3 regions of the Rothia sp. HMSC065G12 genome follow, and region 3 is predicted to be linked to each of the others. Evidence: riboswitches for the same ligand, from Rfam matches in the RefSeq annotation. Region 3 holds a riboswitch; each other region holds the start of a gene.

Region 1 (4,397 bases), on a different contig from region 3:
TGGCGGCGAATATCGCCGGTCTGCGGGAACGAACCAATGGTTGTGGTCGGCAGCTTCGGCAGATTCAGATCGGCTTGGGCATCCCGGCGGATCTTCAGTTCGGGACGCTCAAAATCCTGCGGTTTCACGGATGCGGCACGCTCACGGATTGCCGCATTATGCTTACGCGGATCCGCTGTGAAACGTGCCAGCGCTTCGTCGGCGGTCTTCAACTCTGCCTCAACCGCAGACTCACCGTCGGCAAGACCGCGGGCAAGAGTCACGATCTCGGCGACTTTCTGGTCGGCAAAAGCCAGACCGTCTACGGGCACATCGGCGGGGTCTTCAAGGTCAAGATCGTGCGGCACATGCTGCAGCGAGGTTGAGGATGCAACTGCCACCGCACCGCCGTTAATGTTCTGGAGCGCGTGCAAGAGTGCTCGCAGGTCGGCACGCCAAATATTGCGCCCGTTAATGGCACCCGCCACCAGGGTTACGCCGGAGTCTTTGAAGGCGGTCAGCGCCTCGGCATCGTAGAGGGTGGAAACCAGGTCGAGATGCAGCGCCTCAATACCGGTGTCTAACAGCGCGGGCAGGTTCTCGCGCAGGTTGCCGTAGGGGCTTGTCACCAGGATTGCGGGGCGGTTCGTTTCGGCTGTCAACGCGGTGTAAGTTTTACGCGCCAATTCGGCGATTTTGGCGTTGGGAATGTCGCGGTCCACGGTCAGGCCGGGTTCGTCGAGCTGCACCCACTGCACGCCGCGTGCCGCCAGCTCGGCGAGCACCTGCCGGTAGGCTTTCACGAAATCGTCCAGGCGATCCAGCGGTGTGAACCCTTCGGGCGAATCCTGCTCGGCTTTCGCCCCGAGAAGCAGAGTGAGCGGGCCGACCAGCTGCGGGCGCACCGTCACCCCGTGCTCCTTGGCGACTTCAAGCTGCTCGTCAATAGCCTCAAGATTCAGCTTGATCTCGGTATCCGGACCGATCTCGGGCACCAAGTAGTGGTAGTTCGTATCGAACCATTTCGTCATCTCCAGCGGAGGCAGCGTCTCGGTGCCGCGTGCTAGCGCAAAGTATCCGGGCAGATCGAGCAGGCCGCGCGCATCCTTGGCGTCGGCAAGACGCTTGGGCACGAGGGTGAAAAGACGCACGGCATCGAGCACCTGATCGTAGTACGAGAAAGTCGCCGGAATAGACGAATCGGTGGCGCTAAGACCGCGCTCGATCACACGGTCATAGTAGGTGCGCTGCACATCTGCGGCCGCCTGGCGCAGTTCATCCTGCGTGATTTTGCCTTTCCAGAACGCTTCCTGTGCCTTCTTCAGCTCGCGGAAACGGCCCACGCGGGGGTAACCAACGATGGTTGCTGCGGGGAATGGGGTGCGGGTCATCCTAGTTCCTTACTGTGGGAGGGTGTCAAATAAAAGGGGAGTTTAGAGGTATTGAAGATCGCTCAGGGGGAGTTTGAAACGGTTCGAGTAGCGCGGAACGTCGAGTTCTTCGAGTACGTCCAGCACAGCCTCATGCTCGTTAAATGTGAAGAAATGCAGGCCGGGGGCGCCAGCATCAAGCACCTTGCGACATTGGTCGAGTGCATGTTCCACGCCGATGCGGTGCAGCTCGCGCGGATCGCTCGCGGTTTCCAGGCGATGCGCCAGCTCGCGCGGCACTTCAAGCCCGGCAAGCTCGCACAGCTTCGTTAGCCGAGTCAGCGAGGTAACGGGCATAATGCCGGGAATAATGGGCATCTCCACCCCGGCAAGGCGCGCAGCATCCACCAGCCCCGAATAGCGCTCGGTCTCAAAGAAAACCTGGGTGATGGCGAAATCCGCCCCGGCACGCTGTTTTGAAAGCAGAATCTCAATATCTTGAAGAAGCGAGGAAGATTCGGGGTGCTTATGCGGGTACGCCGCAACCCCAATCGACACCTTCCCCGCAGCAAGATGCGCGAAATCCTCACGTTCCACCCTGCGAATCAGCTCCACCAGGTAGCGGGCAAAAGGCAGCTCAAGCGGGCGCGTGTCTTCGGGCGGAATATCGCCGCGCAGCGCCAGAAACCCGCGTACTCCAAGCCCCAGAATCAGACGAACCGAGCGTTCCAAATCGGCCACGGAATGCCCCACGCAGATTAGATGCGCCAGCGGGTTCAGCGAGGTTTCATGCACCAGGTGATCGAGCAGAGCCAACGTCTTTTGGCGGCGTTGAGCATCGCCCGAATAGGTGACGGAAACGTAATCCGGGTTGGTTTGCTCAAGCTCGGTGATGGTTTTGAGCAAGGAATCGCAGCTTGCGTGCGACCGTGGTGGATACAGCTCGTAAGAAAGAGCCGGGTGAACTGTCGTCATTTTCATTCCTCCGTGTTCACCCGATAGAAGCGTGCCCGAAGGTACGCCGAATCTTAGCAAGACGCGAAGGGAATTCACTTCTATCGGTTCTGGCGGGAGCACCTTGTCCGTCCACCCAATGGGTGGAGGCTGGCGAGGTTGCTGCGACGTCTAAGAGCCAGATCTCTCGGTCGCTCTGGATAGATAACGTTCTTATTTTAGGCAGGATGCGCGGTGCCAGCAAGAATATGTCGGCACATGTCGTCGAGCGGTCATAACCGCTTAATATTGTGGGATGCGGCGAAACAATACGTCATACGGGCTCGCGGAGGTGCGGGTCAGTGCGTTGAATCCACCACCTGATTTAGCCGCAAGTTCAGCCGCGAGCAGATAATATTTCGACGAGCAGATAGCGGAATGTTATCTGCTCGCGAAGAGTACAGAGGAGGTGACGCGGCGGCGAGAGGGAGAAGGCATTCTACAAGGAAAAATCGGGTATTGTTCTGAGAAAACATGTCGTGTAAACTATGTGTAAGAGTCCCCCGACCGCCTCTACCCGTGAGTCTGCAGGTTCACAGGATATGCGCATATGTCGGGGCCCTTCTTTATCTGCTTCCGGTCTTACTCTAGGGAGTTGCAGAGCGCCGTGAACGTCATGTTGCGACCACATACTGTCAAACACGGTAGAGTAAATGTATGGAACGCATCGAATCTCCCGCATATGCACGCCTGGGTAACTCCGGGCTGGTCGTGCCCTCCGTCGGAATCGGCTGCAACAATCTGGGACGCCCCGGCACCCCCACTCAAACTCAGGAAGGCACCAACGCCGTGATCGCCGCCGCAGTCGAGGCGGGCATCGGCTTCTTCGATATTGCCGACCTGTACGGTGCCGAACCCGGGTTGTCAGAAACCATGTTCGGTACCGCGATGCGCGAACTCAATCTCAACCGCGATGACCTGATTATCGTCACCAAATTCGGGCTTCCCACCGGTACCCTCAACGGCAACGACTGGGATGCGCGCGGCTCACGCCGATACATCATGCGTGCCGTCGAAGGTTCACTGCGCCGCCTGGGAACCGAGTACATTGACCTGTATTTCTACCACAGCCCCGACCCGAACACCCCGCTGGAAGAAACCCTATCTGCTCTAGATACGCTCGTGACCAGCGGAAAGGTTCGTTACCTGGGGCACTCCAACTTTGCGGGGTGGCAGCTTGCCCACGCCGAGCATCTCGCCCGCACACTCGGCACTGAGCGGTTTATCGCCGCCGAAAACCACTACAACCTGCTGGATCGCCGCGCCGAACTTGAAATTCTTCCCGCCGCCCGCCACTTCGGGCTGGGGGTGCTCCCGTATTTCCCGCTTGCCAACGGGCTTTTGACCGGAAAATACCGCCGTGACAGCATCCCGGCAGGGTCGCGCCTGTCGCATTCCAAAGCGCAGGTACTCGCGCAAGCCGACTGGGAACAACTCGATGCCTACCGCGAATTCTGTGCCGACTTAGGGGTCTCAGAGGTTCAAGCATCCATCTCTTGGCTTAAACAGCAGAACCCCGTCGCCAGTGTGATCGCCGGGGCAACCACCCCCGAACAAGTACACGCAAACGCGCAGGCCGCAAGTGTGCGTTTCAACGATGACGAACTGGTGCGGCTCAACGAGATTTTCCCAGCGCCTGAAAGCATCGCGCTTTTCTAACAATCTCCTTCGCCACTGCAAATATAGCCAAATGGGAATATAACTAATCGGGAATATACCCAAGCCAGCAAGCGTTTAAAACTGTGCGGTCTCTCAATCTGTGCCGTACAAGACCCCTCATGAAAGACAAAAATACCCGCATGAGCATCACCACCGAGCCGCCAAACCGCGCCAGTGCACTACCCCCACTCGGGCAGGGCGCACATACACGCCGCCTGGGCGTTATCGCGCTGGTGGCAACCTTCGGCGGGCTCCTCTTCGGGTACGACACCGGCGTTATCAACGGTGCCCTCGACCCCATGAGCCGCGAACTCGGTATGGACAACACCATTCAAGGCTGGGTTACGGGTTCCCTCGCCTTCGCTGCCGCCCTCGGAGCCATGATCACCGGGCGTA
Region 2 (4,397 bases), 190 kb from region 3:
CCGATAATACCTGCGCGAGTCCAGGCGGGGGTTGCATCAACTGGCCAGGCACCGGCGGCGAGCGCCTGCAGGGCCGTCGCCCCAAAGGTACTCAGCAGCAGTAATTGTAGGAAGTAGGGAACTGTGAGGAATTGGCGCAGAGAAAAAGACATCAAGCGAAGTTGCCGGTTCATCGTTTCAGTCCTTCCGCCATGGCCAGGTATGCCTCTTCGAGAGTGGCTGGGCGAGTATACAGTGGTGTGAGCATCTGAACCTCACGCTCAGCGAGAATACGGGTCAGCAGAGCCTCTGCGTGTTCGGTACTGAAGGGGTGCGGCTTTTCCGAAACAGAACGTTCATTCCAGTACACGGTGATCTCCCACTCGCTGCCGCGCGGGGTCAGCAACACTGTTCCCGCATCGCCCAAAGACCGAGCAAGTTCTTGAAGCACCGGCCCGGCATTCGCATCCACACGCCCCACGGTGGTAACGGAGATCCCGGCGTGCGCGGTAATATCCGCCACTGTGCCCGAAACCGCCATGCGACCGGCACCGATGACCGTGACCCGATGCGCTAACTCCTCAATCTCGCCCCCAGCAGATGGCTCGTGAGTAAAATGGCGGTGCCGTCATCAGCGAGGGCGCGAATTAGCTGGCGTATTGTCAGCGAAATATCTGGGTCAAGCCCATTCGTCGGCTCATCCAAAAGCAGCAGTTTTGGCTCGCCCAGCAGTGCCCGCGCGATGTGCAGACGTTGTTTCATACCGCGGGAAAACTCTTGTACCTTCTTCGCGGCGACATCTGCAAGATCGACCCGTTCCAAAGCGCTCGCCACCTGGGTACGGCGTTTGCGCGCGCTAACTCCGGCAAGGTCGGCGAAGAAGAGAAGATTATCGCGGGCGGATGCTCGCGGATAGAACCCGGTATCCCCGCCGAGTACAAGCCCTAGGGATGCGCGCGCACGCTGGGGGTGTGCAAGCGCATCCACCCCGTCGATGCGAACGGTACCGCTTGTGGGAGTCAGCAGTGTTGCGCACATCTGTACAACCGTTGTTTTCCCCGCTCCATTGGGACCGAGCAGAGCATGAATTTCGCCGGAACTTATGCTGAGTGAAACATTATCGACAGCGGTGAAAGCGCGTTCACCCTTGCCAAAGGTGCGGCATAGCTGTGCCGCGTCAAGAATTGTAGACATTGTGATAAAACCTTGCGGTGCTTAGTCACCCGAAGCCGCTTGAGCATGGTGTTCGCACGCCTGCAATACGTGGGACGGGTGAGATGAATAGTCGTGAGAGAGGCACTTCTTAGTGCCTGAATAATCCCAAGTCACCGGCTGCAGGTGCGGAAGGTATAACAATAAAACCCTCAGAACTTTGGTGTCCCAAGCGCTCACTATGCGCTTCTGAAATGTATCGAACCAAAGCAGGGTTATTTCTAAAATTTTTAGAGCCCACCATCTGGGCGGGCATTCCGCGAGCCGGTGCGACTTTAGCGGGAGGTCATACCTCATCACTCCTAGATTCAAGGTTTCCATCAGTGTAGCATGGCTCACGATTGCCTACACTGATGGTAATTTAGCGACGGCTAACGGCAGATCACATGGCTTTAGCGGTTCGGGTACAACATAGGCACGGTCACAAGCGCATAAGTATTGGTGTTTCTCCCAAACAATAGGCTGTCGCGAAAACAGTTCATAAAACGTCATCTTTGCAACAATGCGCCGAAAACACGCATCCCGCTTGACCATGTGCGCTTCCTATGAAACTCTAGATGCAGGTCATGAGAGCCAGTGATAAGCCCCAGCTAGCTGGCCGGCAACCCTCCTCCGCGGTGGGGTGCCCTGGGTGAGGACCAGGCGTTGAACACAAAGTACAACGCAAGCGCGGGACCGATGTGCCCGATTCTGGTACATCGTTTTTTCGTTTGCAGAGAAGAAAACCTAAGAACTCTGTACCGAAATCGGCATGCGGCCCCCTGAACTATCACAAGGAGCTTCGCATGAGCAACACTACAGTCCCGACTCCCGCCAACCCCGCCGGTTGGAAATTTGAAACCCGCCAGATTCACGCGGGGCAGGCACCGGATGCTGCAACGGGAGCTCGGGCGTTACCTATCTACCAGACCACCTCGTTCGTTTTCGAGAACGCAGAACAGGCCGCTAACCGTTTTGCTCTAGCTGAGCTTGGGCCTATCTATACCCGTCTGAACAACCCCACCCAAGAGGTTATCGAAAACCGCATCGCATCCCTTGAAGGGGGAGTAGGGGCGCTTTTGCTGGCCTCAGGCCAAGCAGCTATTACCTATGCGATTCTCAACATTGCGGGTGCGGGCGACCATATCGTGGCTTCCCCATCAATTTATGGGGGAACCTACAACCTACTTAAATACACGCTTGCCGACCTCGGCGTTGAAACTACGTTTGTTGAAAACCCGGACGACCTGCAGCAATGGCGCGATGCGGTTCGCCCCAACACGAAACTCTTCTACGGAGAAACCGTACCTAACCCCCGGAACGATGTGCTCGACATCGAGCCTATCGCCCAGATCGCCCACGACAATGGCGTTCCCCTAATCGTCGATAACACGGTTCCCACCCCATACCTTGTGCGCCCCATCGAATTTGGTGCGGATGTTGTAATCCATTCCGCCACAAAATATCTGGGTGGGCACGGCACCTCAATCGGCGGCGTTATCGTGGACTCCGGGAATTTCGACTACGGAGCCAATCCCGAAAAGTTCCCCAAGTTCAACGAACCTGCCCCCGGTTACCACGGTCTAGTTTATGCCCGTGACTTGGGCAAAGACTCCGCTTTTGGTGCGAACCTTTCCTATATTCTCAAGGCGCGGGTTTCGCTTCTGCGCGACACCGGGGCGGCGATCTCTCCAACCAACGCCTTCAACATTGGTATCGGTCTGGAGACTCTTTCCCTGCGCATCGAACGCCATATCGAGAACGCGACCAAGGTCGCAAACTGGTTGGAGGAGCATCCGCTGGTCGATCAGGTGATCTGGGCCGGTCTGCCTTCCTCGCCCTGGTACGAGCGATCCCAGAAGTACCTGCCGAAGGGACCGGGTGCCGTTGTGGGATTCACCCTCAAAGACGCCGACCTGGAACAGACTCGCACCTTTGTGGATGCTCTGCAGCTGCACTCCAATGTAGCGAATATCGGCGATGTGCGTTCGCTTGTTATTCACCCTGCATCCACCACCCACTCGCAGCTTTCCGAGGAAGAGCTAGAGGCAATCGGTGTGAGCAAAAACTTTGTGCGCCTCTCTGTAGGTATCGAAAATATTGACGACATTATCGCAGATCTTGAATTGGGTTTTGCGACTCTGAACGCCTAACCTGCACCGCCGCGACCGGGCTGCACAGTAAGTGCCCGGTCGCGGTATCGGTTTCTCGCCTGCCATTACCAAAACTACCGGTTACCCAGGAGAAAACATGACGGAAAATACCGTACACGCCACCTATCTGTCGCAGCTGCAGTATCCCAGCGCTCAGGGGTACCTGCGGCAGATGGCGATCGGTGATTTCACCCTCGAAAACGGTACCGTGCTTCCACAGGTGAACATTGGCTACGAGACGTGGGGGACTCTTAACGAAGCTGGGGACAACGCGATTCTTATTCTGCACGCCCTCACCGGTGACACCCATGTTTCGCGCGGGATTCCCACATCAGATATGCCTGCACCCAGTATTCGCGCAGTCGAAAGTGATGGTTGGTGGGAAGGTATTGTGGGGCCGGGCGCGGTGGTCGATACCACCAAATATTTTGTGATCGCCCCCAATATCCTGGGTGGATGCTACGGCTCAACCGGCCCGGCAAGCATCGTACCCGAGGGGTACCCGGGCGCCGGAAAACCCTGGGGATCACGCTTTCCTCACGTCACTATTCGCGACTCGGTACGAGCCGAAGCCGAACTTATCGCCCGGTTGGGGATTAAGAGTTTTCACCACGTCATCGGCGGATCGCTCGGCGGGGCACGCGCTATCGAATGGGCGGCAACCTTCCCCGAGCTGGTACGCGGATGCGCGGTCATCGCCGCTGGCCCCGCCGCCACTGCCGAACAGATTTCCTGGGCGCACACCCAGAACCTCGCTATCCGTGCTGATGCCAATTTTGCTTCCGGCGATTATTATGGGGGAGCGGCGCCCACGGCTGGGCTCGCGTTGGCGCGGCGCATAGCCCACATCACCTATCGCAGCCCGGCCGAGCTGGAGCATCGCTTTGGGCGGCAGGCAAACCGCGGCGAATCCACCGACGGCGGGTCTATCGGTGAGAACCGCGGACGATATGCGGTCGAAAGCTACCTGGACCACCATGGCGATAAGCTCGTTGAGCGTTTCGATGCCAATAGTTACCTTGCCGTGAATGAGGCGCTAATTTCACACAATGTTGCACGCGGGCGCGGCAGCCT
Region 3 (4,397 bases):
AACGTTTATACCCGGACTCGTGAAACTCCACTGACGAAGGGGCTTTCTGCGGCCCAGACTCCCCTGTACGAGCGCTCTGCTCTCGTGTTTCCCGCTCGACCTTAGTATCACCGCCATTACCCGAGGTTTCGGGGCGCGGAACGCGGTTAAAGACCGGCTTCCCCGGGGCTTTCTCACGCTTACCGGGCTTGACCGTGCGCGGCGCGTCCTCGGTACCCCCACCGGATTTCTCAGAGGTATCAAGTTCCACGGTGGGTTCATCCGCTCCCGACAGCTCGATGGTTTGTTCGTCAGATGCCGCATCCTTCGAGTCTGCAGCTTCGGCAGAACTATCCTCACGCAAGGATTCTTGCTCCGTTTTGATACCTAAACTATGCGCTCGCTGTGCTTCTTCTTGCTCAGCAAATTTATTGAGTTCTGCACGGCGGGCGTGCACCTGTTTGACTCGTTCGCGCCGCTGCTGAGCCCGCTCACGCGCCTGCTCTTCACGTTCTTGTGCCTCGCGTTCCTGCTCATCGTTCCTGAGCTGTTCACGCTCTGCCCGCGCCGCGCGACGCTGCTGCAGCATCTCGCTCATGCGACTGCCCAGATTGGGACGTTCATCGGCAAAACGCGGCAGCTCACGACTGCTGTCGGGAAGAAGCACATGGCACAGCAGGTTACCCAACGCGGTACCCGCACCCAGGGTTATTGCGGTCGCCACGGCGAAAGCTGCGGGCGATGCGCCTACCTCGGTAAAACGCCCCACACCCAACGATCCGCTGGAAATCCAACCCAAAATATAAGCCCACACGCCGCAGAGCACACCCACCAGCGAACCCAACACGAGCGAAGAAAGCGGCAGCGCAATCACCCGGTAACGTACCTTCATGGTGATCCACTCCTCCACGTGGTCTTCACCTTCACGCAAGAACCACCAACCGGCAACGGCTCCGGCGCCCAGCGAAACCGCCAGACCCGCATACCCTATCCAGCCCAGGCTCTCAGGGATAGCACCCAGCACCGGAAAGAGCGGAAGATCGCCCATCGTCGTCTGCGACCAACCCACATGTGTATCCACGCCGAACGCAAACCCGGCGCCGGTAGTCCACGACATCGCGTAGATCACCAAGTTCGGAAGGTAACCAAGCTGCAGCAGGGTCACGGCGAGCGCCCCCACCGGCCCGGCGTGAAGTTCCTGGTAAATTGTTGCGATTTGCGACCAACGCATCATCATGGCAACCACCAGCACCAGAGCACCGCCCATAATGAGCGAGAAAATCGCCACCATGGAGGCACGCACAATCGACCACACATAGGAGCTCGCCCATCGCGAGTACTGGCTCATCTGCGAAATCTGTTCGGCGGTGTTCACGCCCACCATACGGGCGAGCGAACGCGATTCATAGTAGCCGCCCCAGATCAACCCGACCAGCACCACTATCTGCGGAATCAACGCCGCACCAACAATACCCAGCAGATGCCGTTCGGTACTCGCCCACGCAAAGGCGACGGCAGCAAAAATACCGTAGGCAGCGCACCCTAATAGTACGGGCTTGAAGAATTCCCCCTCATAGGATGCGCGCGCCAGTTTTCGCCCAGACCTAAAGCATAAGAGCACCGGAATAATGCTCAGCCCCATGGGTACCAGTGTGAGCATGCCGTGCGGCAGAATAATGCCGAAAGCATTCGGAATATTCAGCGGCACACCGTGCATGAGCAGCCACAGGTGGGAGGCAAGAGTTGCGAGTGCGGGAAAATCCATGCGGTTAAAACCGTTGGTAAACCACACCGCCATGAGCAGAACGAGCACAAGCCCGAAAGAAAGCGCGGCGGTAAAAACTAATTCAACGATGCCCTGCAGCCAGAGTGGCATAGGGGCAGAATACCGGGATGTAGAAGAGCTACTTTTCATCGTTCTTCCATCATGCCATGAAACCTGTCAGCGCGTGTGAGCCTGCTGGGCTTTCGGGGAAATAGTTCCGGTTAAATGGCGGCTAACCTTCGTTAACCGCTCACCGTGAACATAGGGGTTACACGAACGTTACTGATGCGCTCTCACCGATGCGGCAGCGCGTACAGCTAACTGTGCCGAGCATTTCTCACGGCTTTCTCGAACACGCAGGTACTTCCCCGGCGCTTACGGTGAAAATACTGTGCGGAAGATTTAGTCTTCAATCCACGGATTCACCGCGGGCACGCCCCAGGACCGGTACACCTCAGCCTTTGAAGAAACAATTTCGAGGTCGTGAGCTTGGGCGCTCGCCGCCATCAGACCTTCGAGGGCGGCGGTGGGCAGGGGCTCGGCATCTTTACGTCCGTGACTGTGGATGCCGCGCGGGGCGCTGCGTCCCGCCCATTCGAGGCTTACGCGGGCATCCACGTTGATGATGTGGTCGGCGAATCTGTCGAGAAGTTCGGCAATCCAACGGTCGGTCTCTGGGTAGGGGTAGAGTCCTTTGAGCTCGCCTACACTCAATACCGAAATGTAGAGGTGTTTATAGGCGCGGCGGCGCAGAAAGGCAACAACTTTGGAATCTGGTGTAGCTTTACGAATCTCGGCGAGAACATCCGAGTCGAGAAGCAGTCCTGAGGCGCTCATACCCCTATGCTACGCGCAGACCGGCATATTCGACGGCAGGAATACCCTCGGGGTTGGGAAGAAGCAGAAAATTGAGGAATTCGTCGCGCTTAGAAGAAATACGTGCGTAGTCCTGAATACTTACTGCCTGGTAACCGCCGCGTGCGGGCACAGATGCGGCACGCAGATTTTCCTGATAAGAGCGTGCAGGAGTAAGGGGGGATGCTGGAGATGAAGAGCTGTTGTACATTGACAACCATGCGCCGAATGCGCGTTCCTTTCGCGTTGCTCTTGCCTGTACCAAGTGCCACCTGAGGCGGCGAATACAAACCGCTTCGTCATCCGAGCCACCCGTGAACATGGGGTTGGCGTTCGACCATAGTCGGAGCTTATCAGTCGAAACTCTTGAAGCTGAATCCAGGTTACAACAGCTTTCAGGAATCTGTAAACGTGCGAACCCGTCAAACTCTTGTGATTTACATAACGCGATTATGAATGCATACCTGTATATAGCCGCCTCATGGCGGCGTAGTGTGAAGTTTTGGGTCTTCAGAGCAGGTCTACACATTCGAGAAGAATCACGGCACACTGGGTAATGTACAGAAATTTATCTTGCCTCTGATATATCACCATGTCACGCCTGCTTTACGCTTCCGGAAAGAAAGAGTGATAACTGTGAAAAAGACTGTACAGATCATGGGGATAGTGGCCGCAATTTTTCTGATCATTGGGTTTGGCTTGTTCATCCTGGCAGGCTGGGGCTCACTCGTGGAGTATCATGCCCTCGAATGGAGGGGTGTACAGCATAAAGGAGCAAGTCCCCTAACGCGAGCAACCGGCAACCTCAGCTACTGGTTCTTAGGCACCGGCTTTCTTACTGGCTTTATCGCCTTGATTCCGTTCTTCACCACGGCGGTCAGGAACTCCCGCAAGACGCACAAAAAGCATCCTGTACAGGTTCAAAACCTCTTGGAAGAAGGTCAGAACCAGATCGATTTATAGAGCCAGTATCTAAGGAGCGCTCATGAAAAAAGCTATCTACATAGTTGGAGCAGTAGCCGCAGTACTTCTGGTTATCGGGTTTGGATTGCTCATCCTAGCCGGCTGGGGTTCACTCGTGGAATACCACGCCTTCGAGTGGAGGGGTGTCGATCCCGCAGGAGCAAGTCCGCTCGTCATGGCGACTAATAATCTGAGCCTATGGTTCCTAGGCATTGGTTTCCTCACCGGCATTATCACCTTTATTCTGCTCTTCACAACGGCGACCAAGAAGGCACGCAAGGCACAAAATAAGCATGTTGAGCAGAATAAAACACCCTTGGCAAAAGAACGGGACCAGATGAATCCATAAAGTCAGTTACTCAAGGGGAAAGCATGAAAACTGCACGTATGGTCGGGGCAATAGCTGCACTACTCCTCATTCTCGGTATTGGATTGTTCATCCTAGCCGGCGGGGGATCAGTCGTTGAGTACCATGCCTTCGAGTGGAGGGGCGTCCAGCCCAAGGGGTCGAGTCCTCTCACACAGGCAGCCGCTACCCTCGCCATGAGTGTCTTATGCGTTGGCTTCCTCACCGGCATTATCACTTTTATTATGTTCTTCACAATATCCATCAAAAATACATGTAAAAAACGCTCAGCGCATCATGGACAGACCTCATAACGAATTACCGCGCGATTCTTTGACACCCTTGAGATAATGGAACGGTGAGCGCGCCAAACCCTTTCCCCGATATCCCCGTCACCGTTGCGCAGATTATTCGGCAGGCGGGGCATAAGGCATACCAGCGCGGGCTTGCTTATGCCCGTCAGCGTGAAGTGGTGCGATACACCTACGA

Evidence for each region. Region 3 has a riboswitch for S-adenosylmethionine ahead of HMPREF2804_RS03395 (nuclease PIN). Riboswitches for the same ligand answer to the same signal wherever they lie in the genome.
Region 1: it holds a riboswitch for S-adenosylmethionine, as region 3 does, so the genes downstream of both, HMPREF2804_RS09525 (methylenetetrahydrofolate reductase) here and HMPREF2804_RS03395 (nuclease PIN) in region 3, are expected to answer to the same signal.
Region 2: it holds a riboswitch for S-adenosylmethionine, as region 3 does, so the genes downstream of both, HMPREF2804_RS04210 (bifunctional o-acetylhomoserine/o-acetylserine sulfhydrylase) here and HMPREF2804_RS03395 (nuclease PIN) in region 3, are expected to answer to the same signal.

Annotation. Positions count from the first base shown of each region.
Region 1 is NZ_KV804818.1:125,511-129,907, reverse strand. It holds gene metE (5-methyltetrahydropteroyltriglutamate--homocysteine S-methyltransferase) at 1-1,370, opposite strand, end outside; gene HMPREF2804_RS09525 (methylenetetrahydrofolate reductase) at 1,413-2,324, opposite strand; SAM riboswitch class I at 2,402-2,510, opposite strand; gene HMPREF2804_RS09520 (aldo/keto reductase) at 3,000-4,001, shown strand; gene HMPREF2804_RS09515 (sugar porter family MFS transporter) at 4,121-4,397, shown strand, end outside.
Region 2 is NZ_KV804813.1:273,398-277,794, forward strand. It holds gene HMPREF2804_RS04195 (ABC transporter permease) at 1-173, opposite strand, end outside; gene HMPREF2804_RS11280 (hypothetical protein) at 170-520, opposite strand; gene HMPREF2804_RS11285 (ABC transporter ATP-binding protein) at 553-1,173, opposite strand; SAM riboswitch class IV at 1,754-1,867, shown strand; gene HMPREF2804_RS04210 (bifunctional o-acetylhomoserine/o-acetylserine sulfhydrylase) at 1,977-3,323, shown strand; gene HMPREF2804_RS04215 (homoserine O-acetyltransferase MetX) at 3,421-4,397, shown strand, end outside.
Region 3 is NZ_KV804813.1:81,956-86,352, reverse strand. It holds gene HMPREF2804_RS03405 (cell division protein PerM) at 1-1,855, opposite strand, end outside; gene HMPREF2804_RS03400 (PIN domain-containing protein) at 2,147-2,581, opposite strand; gene HMPREF2804_RS03395 (nuclease PIN) at 2,586-2,864, opposite strand; SAM riboswitch class IV at 2,843-2,971, opposite strand; gene HMPREF2804_RS03390 (hypothetical protein) at 3,236-3,562, shown strand; gene HMPREF2804_RS03385 (hypothetical protein) at 3,585-3,911, shown strand; gene HMPREF2804_RS03380 (hypothetical protein) at 3,935-4,222, shown strand; gene HMPREF2804_RS11265 (SWIM zinc finger family protein) at 4,267-4,397, shown strand, end outside.